Regions from separate parts of the Catellatospora sp. NPDC049111 genome, predicted to be linked through region 1. Evidence: riboswitches for the same ligand, from Rfam matches in the RefSeq annotation. Region 1 holds a riboswitch; each other region holds the start of a gene.

Region 1 (4,404 bases):
AACCCGACCGCGGCGGCGACCTGCTCCACGGGTGAGTCCGAGGTTTCCAGCAGGGGCAGGCTGGCCGCCACCCGCTGGTCGATGAGCCAGCGGATCGGGCTGGTGCCGGTGTGCCGGGCGAAGTGGCGCAGGAAGCTGCGCGGGGACATGCGCGCGTGCGCGGCCAGCAGGTTCACCGTGAGCGGCTCGGTCAGGTGGTCCAGTGCCCAGGCCATCGCGCGGGCCACGCCGTCGTCGTCGATGACGTCGCGCACGGGCAATTCGATGAACTGCGCCTGGCCGCCGTCGCGGTGCGGCGGCAGCACCAGCCGCCGGGCGACCGTGTTGGCGATCTGCGCGCCGTGGTCGCGGCGCACCAGGTGCAGGCACAGATCCAGCCCGGCCGCGCTGCCCGCGCTGGTGATCACCTGCCCGCTGTCGACGTAGAGCACGTCGGGGGTCACCTCGACCAGCGGGTGGCGCTCGCGCAGCAGCGGGGCGTACTTCCAGTGCGTGGTGGCCGCCCGGCCGTCCAGCAGGCCCGCCGCGGCCAGCGCGAACGCGCCGGAGCAGATGGAGACGATCCGAGCGCCCCGGTCGGCGGCCGTGCGCAGGGCCTCGACCAGCGCGGGGGAGACCTCGGCGCGGACGTCGGCAACCCCCGGAACGATCACGGTGTCGGCGGCGGCCAGCACGTCCAGGCCGTGCCGGGCGGTGATCGAGAAGCCGCCGACGGCCGGCATCGGCTCCGGCGTCTCGGCGCAGACGTCGAGGTCGTACCAGGCGACGTCGAGTTCGGGGCGGGGCAGGCCGAACACCTCCACCACGCAGCCCAGCTCGAAGGGCGCCATCCCGGCGTAGGCCAGCACCGCGATCCGGTGCCGGGCGCGGGTCTCCAGTGTCACGGGCGTACCCATGGCGAGATCTTAGCGGACAGCGGCGTTCTCGCCACTTCTGGTGGCCCGGCCGGCTCGACAGGATGGAACCAGTGACCGACCAGAAGGAGCCGACCATGCCCGCCGTTGTCACCACCTCCGCAGTGCTCAGCACGCCCCCGGCCGCCGCCGACGTCGCCGCCGCGCACTTCGCCGGCCGCCTGTCGTTCGAGGCCGACGTGTCCGACGTGTCCGCCGACCTGGCGTCCAGCGCACCCGGCTTCGTGCTCGTCGACTCCCGCTCGCTGGAGGCGTGGGAGCAGGGGCACCTGCCCGGCGCGGTGCACCTGCCCACCGCCGAGATCGCGGCACGGGCGGCCGAGGTCGTGCCGGCCGGCAGCGTCGTGGTCACCTACTGCTGGGGGCCTGGCTGCAACGGTGCGACCCGGGCCGCACTGGCCTTCGCCCGTCTGGGCTACCAGGTCAAGGAGATGCTCGGCGGGTACGAGTACTGGGTGCGCGAGGGCTTCGACACGCAGACCTTCCTCGGGCTGCGCAAGAACGACGTGGACCCGCTGACGGCCCCCGCGAGCGGCACGGCCTGCGCCTGCTGACCGCCCGCATCGACGCCGGTGAGGGTGGGCCATCGACGACACGCCGAGCCTATATGGGGCCGCTGTTGTCTGCGTGCCACTAGATGTAGTGTGAGGGCATCGCTGGTCCACCCCTCCGGCCCCCTCGGGGCCGGGTTTCGGGGTGCGCGCGAGCCGCCGCAGGGCGGTCCGCGCTGAGGGAATCCGGTGCGATTCCGGAGCTGCCCCGCAGCGGTGAGTGGGAACGAAGCCGTCCCGCCCTCCTCCCGCGAAGAGGGGAGCGGACAGCACTGGGCCGGTCCGGCCTGGGAAGCGACGGCGTAGGGGGTCCACGGCAGCACGGTGTCCGCACCGCGCCGCCCGGCCGCGCCCACGAGCCCGAAGACCTGCCGGCGTGCGTGCCGCGGACGGTTCCGCGACGCGCCCGCGACCCACTGTGCCGACTGCGCCGTTGCGCGGCAGGGCCAGGGGCCGCGACACCGGACCGCGCGGGATGGTCCTCGGTGGATGGCGTAGGCCCGGATCAGCCGGGTCGGTGCCGTTCGCGTGCCCTCCCGCGCTTCGACGAGGGGGAGCGCACACTTTGACCAGCACCACCTTCCGCAACACCGCCGACTCCGGCACCGCCGACGCAGAGCCGCTCACCGCGTCGCTCGCGACACTGCTCGCCGAGGCGGCGCAAGGGCTGCCCGATGTGGACCACACGGCCGTGCTGACCCCGGTGGCGGCCGGCGTCTGGCCCGGCGCGACCGAGGCCGACTTGCGCTTGCGGGCCGTCGAGACGGCCGCCGCCCTGGTGGCCCAGGAGCCGTCGTACAGCCGGCTCGCGGCGCGGCTGCTCACCGTGCACATCACCGCGGAGGCGGCCGCCCAGGGCGTCACCGACTTCCCGAGCTCCGTGCGCGCCGCGCACGCGGCCGGGCTGCTCGCCGACGACCTGGCCGCCTTCGTCGCGGCCCACGTGGCCGAGCTGGCCGAGCTCGTCGACCCGGCCGCCGACGACCGCTTCGAGTACTTCGGGCTGCGTACCGTCTACGACCGCTACCTGCTGCGGCACCCGGTGACCCGCAAGGTGCTGGAGACACCCCAGCAGTTCCTGCTCCGGGTCGCCTGCGGCCTGATGGGCGAGGTCGGCGACGCGGGCACCGCCGGGCGGCGGCTGCCGGGCAGCGTCACCGAGGTCGCGCGGCTGTACGCCATCCTCAGCCGGCTGGCGTACCTGCCCAGCTCGCCGACGCTGTTCAACGCCGGCGCCCGGCGTCCGCAGCTGAGCAGCTGCTTCCTGCTGGACTCGCCGCGCGACGAGCTGGAGTCGATCTACGAGCGCTACGGCCAGATCGCGCGGCTGTCCAAGTACGCCGGGGGCATCGGGGTGGCGTGGAGCCGGATCCGGTCCCGGGGCTCGCTGATCCGCGGCACGAACGGGCTGTCCAACGGCATCGTGCCGTGGCTGCGCACGCTGGACTCCAGCGTCGCCGCCGTCAACCAGGGCGGCCGGCGCAAGGGCGCGGCCTGCGTCTACCTGGAGACCTGGCACGCCGACCTGGACGAGTTCCTGCAGTTGCGCGACTCGACCGGCGAGGAGAGCCGGCGCACCCACAACCTGCACCTGGCCAACTGGGTGCCGGACGAGTTCATGCGCCGGGTCGAGGCCGACGCGAGCTGGTCGCTGTTCGACCCGAAGGACGTGCCGGAACTGGTCGACCTGTGGGGCGAGGAGTTCGACACGGCCTACCGGGCCGCCGAGTCCGCCGGGCGCGCGGTGCGCACGGTCCAGGCCCGCGAGCTGTACGGCCGCATGATGCGCACCCTGGCGCAGACCGGCAACGGCTGGATGACGTTCAAGGACGCCGCCAACCGCGCCTGCAACCAGACCGCGGTCGCCGGCAACACGGTGCACCTGTCCAACCTGTGCACCGAGATCCTGGAGGTGACCAGCGACGGCGAGACGGCGGTGTGCAATCTCGGCTCGATCAACCTGGCCGCGCACCTCGGCGGCGACGGCGTCGACTGGGACGCGCTGCGTGACACGGTGCGCACCGCCGTACGCGTGCTCGACCGCACCATCGACCTGTCCTACTACCCGACCGGCGAGGCGGCCGGGGCCAACAACCGGTGGCGGCCGATCGGCCTGGGCGTGATGGGCCTGGCCGACGTCTTCTTCGCGCAGCACCTGGACTTCGACTCGCCCGAGGCGCTGGCGCTGTCCACCCGCATCGCCGAGGAGATCGCGCTCGCGGCGTACGACACCAGCGCCGACCTGGCCGCCGAGCTGGGCACGCACCCGTCGTACGCGGACACCCGCGCCGCCCGCGGCGTCCTGCACCCCGATCACTACCCGGACGCGACCCGCACCCGCTCCTGGGCCTGGGACGAGCTGGCCGCCAAGGTGGCCCGCACCGGCCTGCGCAACTCGCTGCTCATCGCGATCGCGCCCACGGCCACCATCGCCTCGATCGCCGGCTGCGCCGAGTGCATCGAGCCGCCGGTCGCCAACGTCTTCAAGCGCGAGACCCTGTCCGGCGAGTTCCTCCAGGTCAACCGCTACCTCGTCGACGAACTCAAGGCCCACGGCCTGTGGAGCGCCACCCTGCGCGAACGCATCCTCGCCGCCGAAGGCTCCATCGCCGCTATCCCGGAGATCCCCGCCGAACTGCGCACCCGCTTCCGCACCGCCTGGGAGCTCCCGCAACGCGCCCTCATCGACCTGGCCGCCGCCCGCACCCCCTTCATCGACCAGTCCCAGTCCCTCAACCTCTTCATGGCCTCCCCCGACATCGGCAAACTCTCCTCGATGTACGCCTACGCCTGGCGAAAAGGCCTAAAAACCACCTACTACCTCCGCTCCCGCCCCGCCACCACCATCACCCCCACCACCGTAAGGAAGGGCACCTTCCCATCGGTTTCCGTAGCGGAAGGGCACCTTCTTGACGCCGCAGCGGGCGCGGGCAGCGCCG
Region 2 (4,404 bases), on a different contig from region 1:
TGGGTGCTGTGGACCGACTACTTCAAGGCCCCGCACTTCGAGAAGTACCCGAACCTGAACCAGCTGTTCAACGAGGCCACCAAGCTGTCCGGCGCCGCCGGCACCAAGGGTCAGGCCGACCCGGCCGTGGCCGAGCAGCTGCTGGGCAGGATCGAGGAGATCTCCAAGATCTTCTGGGAGACCAAGCGGGCCTGAGCCATGATGGGGCACCCCGCGACGACCGCGAGCGAGGTGCCCCATCGCGCAACGCGACTCGATCTACGATGCGACGATGACCTCGACGCCGTCCGCGCATGCCGTCAGCCAGTACGCGACGACGACCGAAAACCTCACCGCTCGCATCGCACTGCATGCCTACGGCACGAACCCGCAGAGTTGGTTCTCCTGGCTCGGCGAGCGGCTCCCGCTGGCCGGCGACGTACTCGAAGTCGGCGCCGGCACCGGAAAACTGTGGACCCACGTGGATCACGTCACCAGAGGGATCCGCCTCACCCTGACGGACTTCTCCGGCGCGATGTGCGAGCAGCTGCGCACCGTCCCCGAAGCGCGTGTGCGGCAGTGCGACGCGACGGACCTGCCGTTCGGCGATGCCGTGTTCGACACCGTGATCGCCAACCACATGCTGTACCACGTCGACGACCCGGCTGCCGCGCTGCGCGAGTTCGCCCGGGTGCTGCGTCCGGGCGGGCGGCTCGCGGTCGCCGTGAACGGCCGCGACCACCTCGAAGAACTCAACGCCATCGGACCGGCAGTCGGTCGCCCCGACCTGGCGCTGCACGCCACCCAGAACGACTTCACCGCCGAGACCGGTCCCGGCTACCTGGCGCGCCTCTTCGCCGACGTCTCGGTCGAGCGCTACCACGGCGACCTCGAAGTCCCCAGCCCCGACCCGGTCCTCACCTATCTCGCCAGCCTGTCGTCCGAACCGCTCACGCCGAAGCAGTTCGCCGCGGCCCGTAACCACCTCCAGGCCCGGATCGATGCCGACGGCAGCTTCCGCGTACGCAAGCACACCGTGCTCATCACAGCCTCAGCAGGGACGACGCAATCCGCCGACCATGTCTAGGCTGTGGCGGTGACTGGTGCCGCGGAAGAGACTCCGGTTCCGGGCGACGCCTCGGCGCACCGGAACTCCGCCCTTCAGGTGATGTCGGAGGTCGATCCGTTGTGGCCGCGGCCGGGCGACCCTCTCGGCCACGACGTCACACCCGTGCCCCGACGGGACCCAGGGTGGGCAACCGTGCTGCGGATCGGAGCCGTCGTGCTGGTGCTCTGGTCGTCGAGCTTCGCTTCTCCGTGCTGGGCGTCTCCCGGCTGCAGCTGTCGAGTCACGACGTGAGCTTTCGGACGCCCGGTCCCGGGTGCGTTGACCTGATCCTGTGATCGCCCCGTTCAGCGAGGTGTCCACCGGTCCGTGTGGATGGCTTCGGCCAGCGGCCGGCGGCGGCGCCAGCCGTGCCGTTCGAGGTCGGGCACGGCTTCGAGGTGGGTGACCGGGCCGAGGCAGAGCCAGGCGACCGGACGGATCCCGGCCGGAATGGCTAGCAGCTCCCGCAGGAACTCCTCGCGGTAGAACGACACCCACCCGACGCCCAACTGCTCCGCCGTGGCCGCCAGCCACAGGTTCTGGATGGCCAGGCACACCGAGTACAGCCCGGCGTCGGCGATCGCGTGCCGGCCCAGCACCGCGGGAGATCCTCGGTCGGGGTCGTAGGTCACCACGACCGACAGCGTCGACTCCAGCACCCCGTCGATCTTGATCCGGGCGAACCGCTCGGCGGCCTCGGCGTCCAGCGTGGCGGCGAACACCTCACGTTCCCGGTGTACGTGCTGATGGAACGCCTCCCGCAGCGGCCGGTCGCGGACCACGACGAAATCCCACGGCTGCGTCAGGCCGACGCTGGGCGCGGCGTGCGCCGCCTCCAGGACCCGGTCCAGCACGTCGACCGAGATCGCGGCCCCCGTGAACTGTCCACGCACGTCCCGGCGGCGGTGGATGACGTCGTAGAACTCGCTGACCATGGGCAGGCTCCCGCTGCTGTCGGGCTCCGGGCAGGCCGGGGCCGTGGACGCGAGGCCGGTCTTCGGACTCCCAGATCGACGCCCTCCGCCCGCCTTCCCAGCCGGTCAGGCCAGTGGCTGCGCGTACTGCGCGTGGGCGGCAGCTCCCTGGTCACCGCGGCGGGCCCGTGCCGGACACGTTACCGCCGACGCCGAGCAGCACCGCCATCGGCGCGGCCACGACCGGATACGCGACCAACCGCAGACCCACCGGCTCGGGTGGCCCGTTCGTCACGAATGCACGGTCGCCTCACGTCCCGCGAGCAAGCGACTGCCGTGGATACTGGACCGATGGACGGGGAGGAACCGCTGGTGGGCGGCCGGATGACGGCCGGCATCGTGCGCCGCGGCGGCCACGTGCACCGGCCGATGGGCTCGTGGTCGCCGGCGGTGCACGAGTTTCTCGGCCACCTGGAGTCGGTCGGATTCGCCGGTTCGCCGCGGTTCGTGGGTGTCGAGGGCGGTCACGAGGTTTTGACATACCTGTCCGGGGACGTGGCGGTGGATCCGCAGTGGCAGCCCGGCCGTGGTGCCCGCCTGCCGGGGTACGCCCGCACGGACCGAGCCCTGACCGAGGCGGCGAAGCTGATCAGGCGGCTGCACCACGCGGCAGCCGGGTTCAGCCCGACGATCACCGCTTACCGCTTCCATCCGTGTGCGCCCCGCCCGGGACAGATCGTCTCCCACGGTGACCTCGGACCGTGGAACACCGTCTACCGGGCGGGGATCCCGGTGGCGTTCATCGACTGGGACGCCACGCAGCCGGTGGACCCGCTCGACGACCTGGCGGCGGCCGCGTGGAGTTTCGTGCCGCTGTGCCCACCCGGGCAACTACGCGAAGCCGACTTCGACCCCCTGCCGGACCTGCCGAGGCGGCTTCGCCTGTTCGTCGACGCGTACGGGCTCGCCGACAGGCAGGCGATGCTGCCCGCTCTGCAACGGGCCAAACTGCACGAGGTCGAGCGCGTCAAGTACGCGCCGCTCGCACCAGCCGAGGCGGCCGCCTCCCTGGAGTACTACGCCGGTCAGCTGCGGTGGCTTCATGACGTCTCCGCCGACCTGGGATCCTGCCTGTAGAGCGGTGCCGTGCGGCTCCACGGTCAGCTCGGATCGGCCGGATAAACCTTCCCACGGGCGCGCAGCAGGGCCGAGATGTCGATGATCTGGTCGGGCCGGCACGCGGTCGATCGAATCGCGGCGGAGACCTCAGCGCCCCGCCTGGGTGCCGCGCACCGACGCGGCCACCGCGATGACCACCACCGCGAACAGCCCGACGACGACAGACGGCACCGTCGCCAGGCAGGCCAGCCGCCAGCTCAGCGACCTCGTGGCGAACCAGCCGAGCAGCGCGCCGAACGCGAGCGCGAACAACAGGGCGAAGCCGAGGGCCAGCCGCGCCTGTGCCCGCCGCTCGCCTGCCCGGCCAGTCGAGGCGGCACCGGCGCCGAGCGCCGCGCCCTGACCTAGTCCGGCCGGCAGCACGGCGATCGTCAGTATCGCCGCCGAAGGCGAGAACGCGACGATCACTGCACCGAGCAGCATCAGCACGAGCGCCGATCCGGTCACCGCCGCAGGCGCCCGCCGCCCGAGCAGGTAACCGGCCGCGAATCCCGACACGATGGCGGCCAACTGCGCGACAACGACGGTCGTCAGCCCGGTCGCCGTCAGGCCGAGGGCCTGCCGGGCCGCGCCGAGCAGCGGACCGATCAGGACGGCGAGCTGGCACGCGGCGACCATCGCGCCCAGCCCGGCACCGACGAGCAGCCACGACGACCGGCCGGGAGGCGGCACAGGTGGCGGTACCACGGACGGCGTCGGCTGGCGGATCTGTTCACTCATCGCGCCATATTAGGACTCGCCAAAAGTTATGATCACATGTCGTCCGATATGGAGGGAAAGTCGATGGCGCGGCGCAAAAACCCTTCCGGGTGCGGGTGTCTGATGCTCATCCTGCTGGGGCCGTTCCTCGCGAGTCTGGCGATCTCCATTCCCGGAACGATCCTCGCCTCGCCCGCGATCGTGGCGTTCCTGCTGGCCGAGGACCCCGGCCAGATCGGGGCGTACCCGTCGTGGGTGGGTCGGTGTGGCGCTCGCGCCGGTCGTGGCCTACCTCGTGGTCCGGTTCGCCGGACGCGGCAGGGTGCACCCCCGGCACCAGGTCCATCTCGTCCGCGCCGGCGTCCTGACGGCGCTTGCCGCAGGCACCGCGCTGCTGGCGCTGGTGCTGCACCAGCGCTATCTCGGCGGCACGGTGCCCCCGGTCACGGCCGGCAAGCAGCCGCTGACGCTGGAGACGTCACTGCCGCTGGTCGGTCCGGTCGCCGCCGGCACGACGGCCCTGGT
Region 3 (4,404 bases), on a different contig from region 1:
CTACGCCGGGGAGCGGCTCAGCCGCGAGGACGGCGAGGCGCTCTACGCGAGTGACGATCTGGCCTGGCTGGGGCGGCTCGCGCACCACGTCCGGACGGAGAAGAACGGCGACCGGGTGATGTTCAACGTCAACCGGCACCTGAACCTGACGAACGTCTGCTCGGCCAGCTGCGCTTACTGCTCCTTCCAGCGCAAGCCCGGTGAGAAGGACGCCTACACCATGCGGGTGGAGCAGGCCGTCGCCAAGGCGCTGGAGATGAAGGACGAGCAGCTCACCGAGCTGCACATCGTCAACGGTCTGCACCCGACGCTGCCGTGGCGCTACTACCCGCGCGTGCTCAAGGAGCTCAAGCAGGCCCTGCCGAACGTCAAGCTGAAGGCGTTCACCGCGACCGAGGTGCAGTGGTTCGAGAAGATCTCCGGCCTGACCGCCGACGCGATCCTCGACGAGCTGATGGAGGCGGGCCTGGAGTCGCTGACCGGCGGTGGCGCCGAGATCTTCGACTGGGAGGTCCGCCAGCACATCGTCGACCACGCCTGCCACTGGGAGGACTGGTCGCGCATCCACCGCCTGGCGCACAGCAAGGGCCTGCGCACCCCCTCGACGATGCTCTACGGCCACATCGAGGAGCCGCGGCACCGCGTCGACCACGTGCTGCGCCTGCGCGAACTGCAGGACGAGACCGGCGGCTTCACCGTCTTCATCCCGCTGCGCTACCAGCACGACTTCCACGACAGCGCGGACGGCAAGATCCGCAACCGGATCCAGGCGCGCACCACGATGGCGAGCCCGGCCGAGTCGCTCAAGACGTTCGCGGTGTCCCGGCTGATGCTGGACAACTTCGACCACATCAAGTGCTTCTGGGTCATGCACGGCCTGTCGCTGGCCCAGCTGTCGCTGAACTTCGGCGTCGACGACCTGGACGGCTCGGTCGTCGAGTACAAGATCACGCACGACGCGGACTCGTACGGCACGCCGAACACGATGCACCGCGACGACCTGCTCCACCTGATCTGGGACGCGGGCTTCAGCCCGGTCGAGCGGGACACCCGCTACCAGGTCGTCAAGGAGTACGGCGCGCCGGTCAGCATGGCCGAGCGGCGCAGCGAGCCGCAGCAGGTCTGGGCCTGACGGGTGGCCGATCCGCAGAGCCCGGCCGAGGAGCAGCGCAAGGGCCCGCGGCGGGACGCGTCCGGGCGCATCGTCTCGCTCACCGACCTGGTGGCGTACGCGCTGGCCGGGTTCGCCATCAGCGTGCTCGGCATGATCGCCTTCGACGGCCTGTTCGCCCTGCTCGGCATGGGCGAGTTCGGTGACCTCACCGGCTGGCTCGCGGTGATCTTCCCGGCGATCATCTTCGTGGAGCAGTTCAAAGCGGCGGCGGGCCACCGCGGGCGGCTCGCCGTGGCCCCGGCCGCCGGTCTGGTGGCCGTGGTGCTCGGCGTGCTCGCGGTGGGCGTGGCGTCGGGCTTGCCGCCGCTGGTCTCCGGCGGGCTGGGCGCGCTGGTCACCACGGTGGTGTACGCCGTGCTCTGGCACCTCGGCCTGGCGGCCGCCGAACGGGGCTGACCGGCCCCTCGCGCGGGGCTGACCGAGGCCCGGCAGGTTCGGCGGCTACCCTGGACCGGTGAGTCCTGCTGTCAAGTACACGCTCGCCAGGCTGATGCTCTTCCTGGCCGTCTTCGCCGCGCTGTGGTTCGTGCCGAACCTGAGCATGCTGCTCAAGCTGATGATCGCCATCCTGGTCTCGGCGGCGGCGAGCTATTTCCTGCTGCGCAACCTGCGTGACGACGTGGCGGCCCAGGTCGAGGGCGCGGTGGACCGCCGCAGGGCCGAGAAGGACCGGCTGCGTGCCGCCCTGGCCGGCGAGACCGAGCCCGGCGAAGACGTGCCCGCCGCCGAGGCCGAAGAGGTCCACAAGACCCAGGCGTGATGAGCCTGCGCACATCCTCCACTCCGCGTCGCGAGCATCGGCACGGGTGTGTATTAGCGTGTCGGCTGACTGTCCCGCAGCGAAGCCGGTGTGAACCCGGCGCTGTCCCGCAACTGTGATCCCACCTCGGTGGGCGAGCCAGGTCGCCTGCGGCAGTCGCGAACCACGCTCTCGAGGAAGGGCGTCTCGCGGACCGGGCTGCCCCACCTGATCGGGCCCTGTCGGCGAAGGACCTGCCTCGACCGATAGGAGGATCAGTGCGTACCCGTTTCCTGTCCCGCCGCGCGTTCGGCGCGCTGGCCGCAGCCGGCCTCGTCGCCGCGCTCGGGGCCTGCGCCACGAACGACCCGGCGACCCCTGCCCCGTCGAACGCCGCCGCGGCGTACCCGGTGACCGTCGGCTCGGTGACGCTGCCCGCGCAGCCGGTGAAGATCGTCTCGCTGTCGCCGACGACGACCGAGATGCTCTTCGCGATCGGCGCCGGCGGCCAGGTCGTCGCCGTCGACGACAACTCGAACTTCCCGGCGAACGCGCCGAAGACGGAGCTGTCGGGCTTCCAGCCCAACGCCGAGGCCGTCGCCGCCAAGAGCCCCGACCTGGTCGTGCTCAGCACCGACGCCAACAACGTGGTCGCCCAGCTGACCACCCTCAAGATCCCGGTTTACGTGGCCCCGGCCGCCGTGACGCTGGACGACACGTACCAGCAGCTCGCCGAGCTGGGTGAGCTGACCGGCCACAAGGCCGAGGCGGCCGCGCTCGGCCAGAAAATGAAGGACGACATCGCCAAGCTGGTCAAGGACCTGCCGAAGCGCGCGACCCCGCTGTCCTACTACTACGAGCTGGACCCGACGCTGTACTCGGTGACCTCGAAGACGTTCATCGGCTCGCTGTTCGAGCTGGCCGGGCTGAAGAACGTGGCCGACGCCGCCGACACCAAGGGCAGCGGCTACCCGCAGCTCACCGCCGAGTCGCTGGTCAAGTCGAACCCGGACCTGATCTTCCTGGCCGACACCAAGTGCTGCCAGCAGAACCTGGACACCGTCAAGGCCCGTGCGGGCTGGGCCGGCATGACCGCGGTCAGCAAGGGCCAGGTCATCGCGCTGGACGACGACATCGCCTCGCGCTGGGGCCCCCGCGTCGTCGACCTGATCCGCGCGATCGTCGACGCCGCGAACAAGGTCCCGGCCTGACGTGACGACACTGCGACCGGCACGGCTGCGTCCCGGGTGGCTCGCCGCCGGGATCGGAGCCGTGCTGGTCGCGCTCGTCGCCGGGGTCGCCCTGGGTCCGGTGACGCTGCCGCCCGGCTCGGTCGCGGCGGAGCTGCTCAACCTGATCCCCGGCGTGGACCTGCCGTCGGGGCTGAACGAGCGCGAGATCGCCATCATCACCGAGCTGCGGCTGCCCCGGGTGGTGCTGGGCCTGCTGGTCGGCGCGATGCTGTCCCTGGCCGGCGGCTGCTACCAGGGCGTCTTCCGCAACCCGCTGGCCGACCCGTACCTGCTCGGTGTCGCCGCAGGAGCCGGGCTCGGCGCGACCATGGCGATCGCGTTCCGGGCCGGGGCCGTGCTGCCGCTGGCCGCGTTCGCCGGGGCGGGTATCGCGGTCGTGGTCACCTACCTGCTCGGGGTGGCCGGCGGGCGGGACCGCTCGTCGGCGACGCTGATCCTGGCCGGGGTCGCCGTGTCGAGTTTCCTCGCCGCGATCCAGACGTACCTGCTCCAGCGCAATGTGGACACCATCCGCGAGGTGTACTCCTGGCTGCTCGGGCGGCTGGCCACCAACGGCTGGCACGAGGTGACGCTGCTGCTGCCGTACGCGGTGGTCACCACGGTCGTGGTGCTGGCCCTGCGCCGGGAGCTGGACGTGCTCAGCGTCGGCGACACCGAGGCGGCGAGCCTGGGCCTGCACCCGCAGCGCTCCCGGTTGATCCTGCTGGCCGCGGCCTCGCTGGGCACCGCCGCCGCGGTCGCCGTGTCGGGGCTGATCGGCTTCGTGGGCATCATCGTGCCGCACGTGGTGCGCCTGCTGGCCGGTGGCTCGTACCGCTCGATCCTGCCGCTGTCGCTGCTGTTCGGCGCGGCCTTCCTGGCCCTGGCCGACCTGGCCGCGCGTACCCTGATCGCCCCGGGCGAGCTGCCGATCGGCGTGGTCACCGCGTTCTTCGGCGCGCCGTTCTTCATCCTGGTGCTGCGCTCGACCCGGCGGGTGAGCGTCTGATGCTGGCCGTCGAGGACGTCCGGGTGACCCTGGGCGACGCCGAGATCCTGCACGGCGTGGACCTGACCGTGGCCTCCGGCGAGTGGGTCACCGTGATCGGCCCCAACGGCGCGGGCAAGTCGACCCTGCTGCGGGCCGTGGGCGGGGCGGTGCCACACCACGGAAAGATCATCATCGACGGTACGCCCACCACGGCGCTACCGCGCCGCCGCCGCGCCCAGCTCGTGGCCACGGTGGCGCAGCAGCCCGT

What was found. Region 1 has a riboswitch for cobalamin ahead of AB0B66_RS04665 (ribonucleoside-diphosphate reductase subunit alpha). Riboswitches for the same ligand answer to the same signal wherever they lie in the genome.
Region 2: another riboswitch for cobalamin. It lies ahead of bluB (5,6-dimethylbenzimidazole synthase); the one in region 1 lies ahead of AB0B66_RS04665 (ribonucleoside-diphosphate reductase subunit alpha).
Region 3: another riboswitch for cobalamin. It lies ahead of AB0B66_RS27995 (ABC transporter substrate-binding protein); the one in region 1 lies ahead of AB0B66_RS04665 (ribonucleoside-diphosphate reductase subunit alpha).

The regions. Positions count from the first base shown of each region.
Region 1 is NZ_JBEZEB010000002.1:465,533-469,936, forward strand. It holds gene ftrA (transcriptional regulator FtrA) at 1-896, opposite strand, end outside; gene AB0B66_RS04660 (rhodanese-like domain-containing protein) at 992-1,468, shown strand; cobalamin riboswitch at 1,645-1,835, shown strand; gene AB0B66_RS04665 (ribonucleoside-diphosphate reductase subunit alpha) at 2,133-4,404, shown strand, end outside.
Region 2 is NZ_JBEZEB010000016.1:87,942-92,345, forward strand. It holds gene sodN (superoxide dismutase, Ni) at 1-195, shown strand, start outside; gene AB0B66_RS22575 (class I SAM-dependent methyltransferase) at 272-1,066, shown strand; gene bluB (5,6-dimethylbenzimidazole synthase) at 1,393-2,022, opposite strand; cobalamin riboswitch at 2,082-2,212, opposite strand; gene AB0B66_RS22585 (hypothetical protein) at 2,174-2,296, opposite strand; gene AB0B66_RS22590 (phosphotransferase) at 2,353-3,138, shown strand; gene AB0B66_RS22595 (hypothetical protein) at 3,268-3,900, opposite strand; gene AB0B66_RS22600 (hypothetical protein) at 4,145-4,404, shown strand, end outside.
Region 3 is NZ_JBEZEB010000025.1:23,445-27,848, forward strand. It holds gene mqnE (aminofutalosine synthase MqnE) at 1-1,132, shown strand, start outside; gene AB0B66_RS27985 (hypothetical protein) at 1,136-1,570, shown strand; gene AB0B66_RS27990 (DUF4229 domain-containing protein) at 1,629-1,934, shown strand; cobalamin riboswitch at 1,974-2,104, shown strand; gene AB0B66_RS27995 (ABC transporter substrate-binding protein) at 2,207-3,124, shown strand; gene AB0B66_RS28000 (iron ABC transporter permease) at 3,126-4,154, shown strand; gene AB0B66_RS28005 (ABC transporter ATP-binding protein) at 4,154-4,404, shown strand, end outside.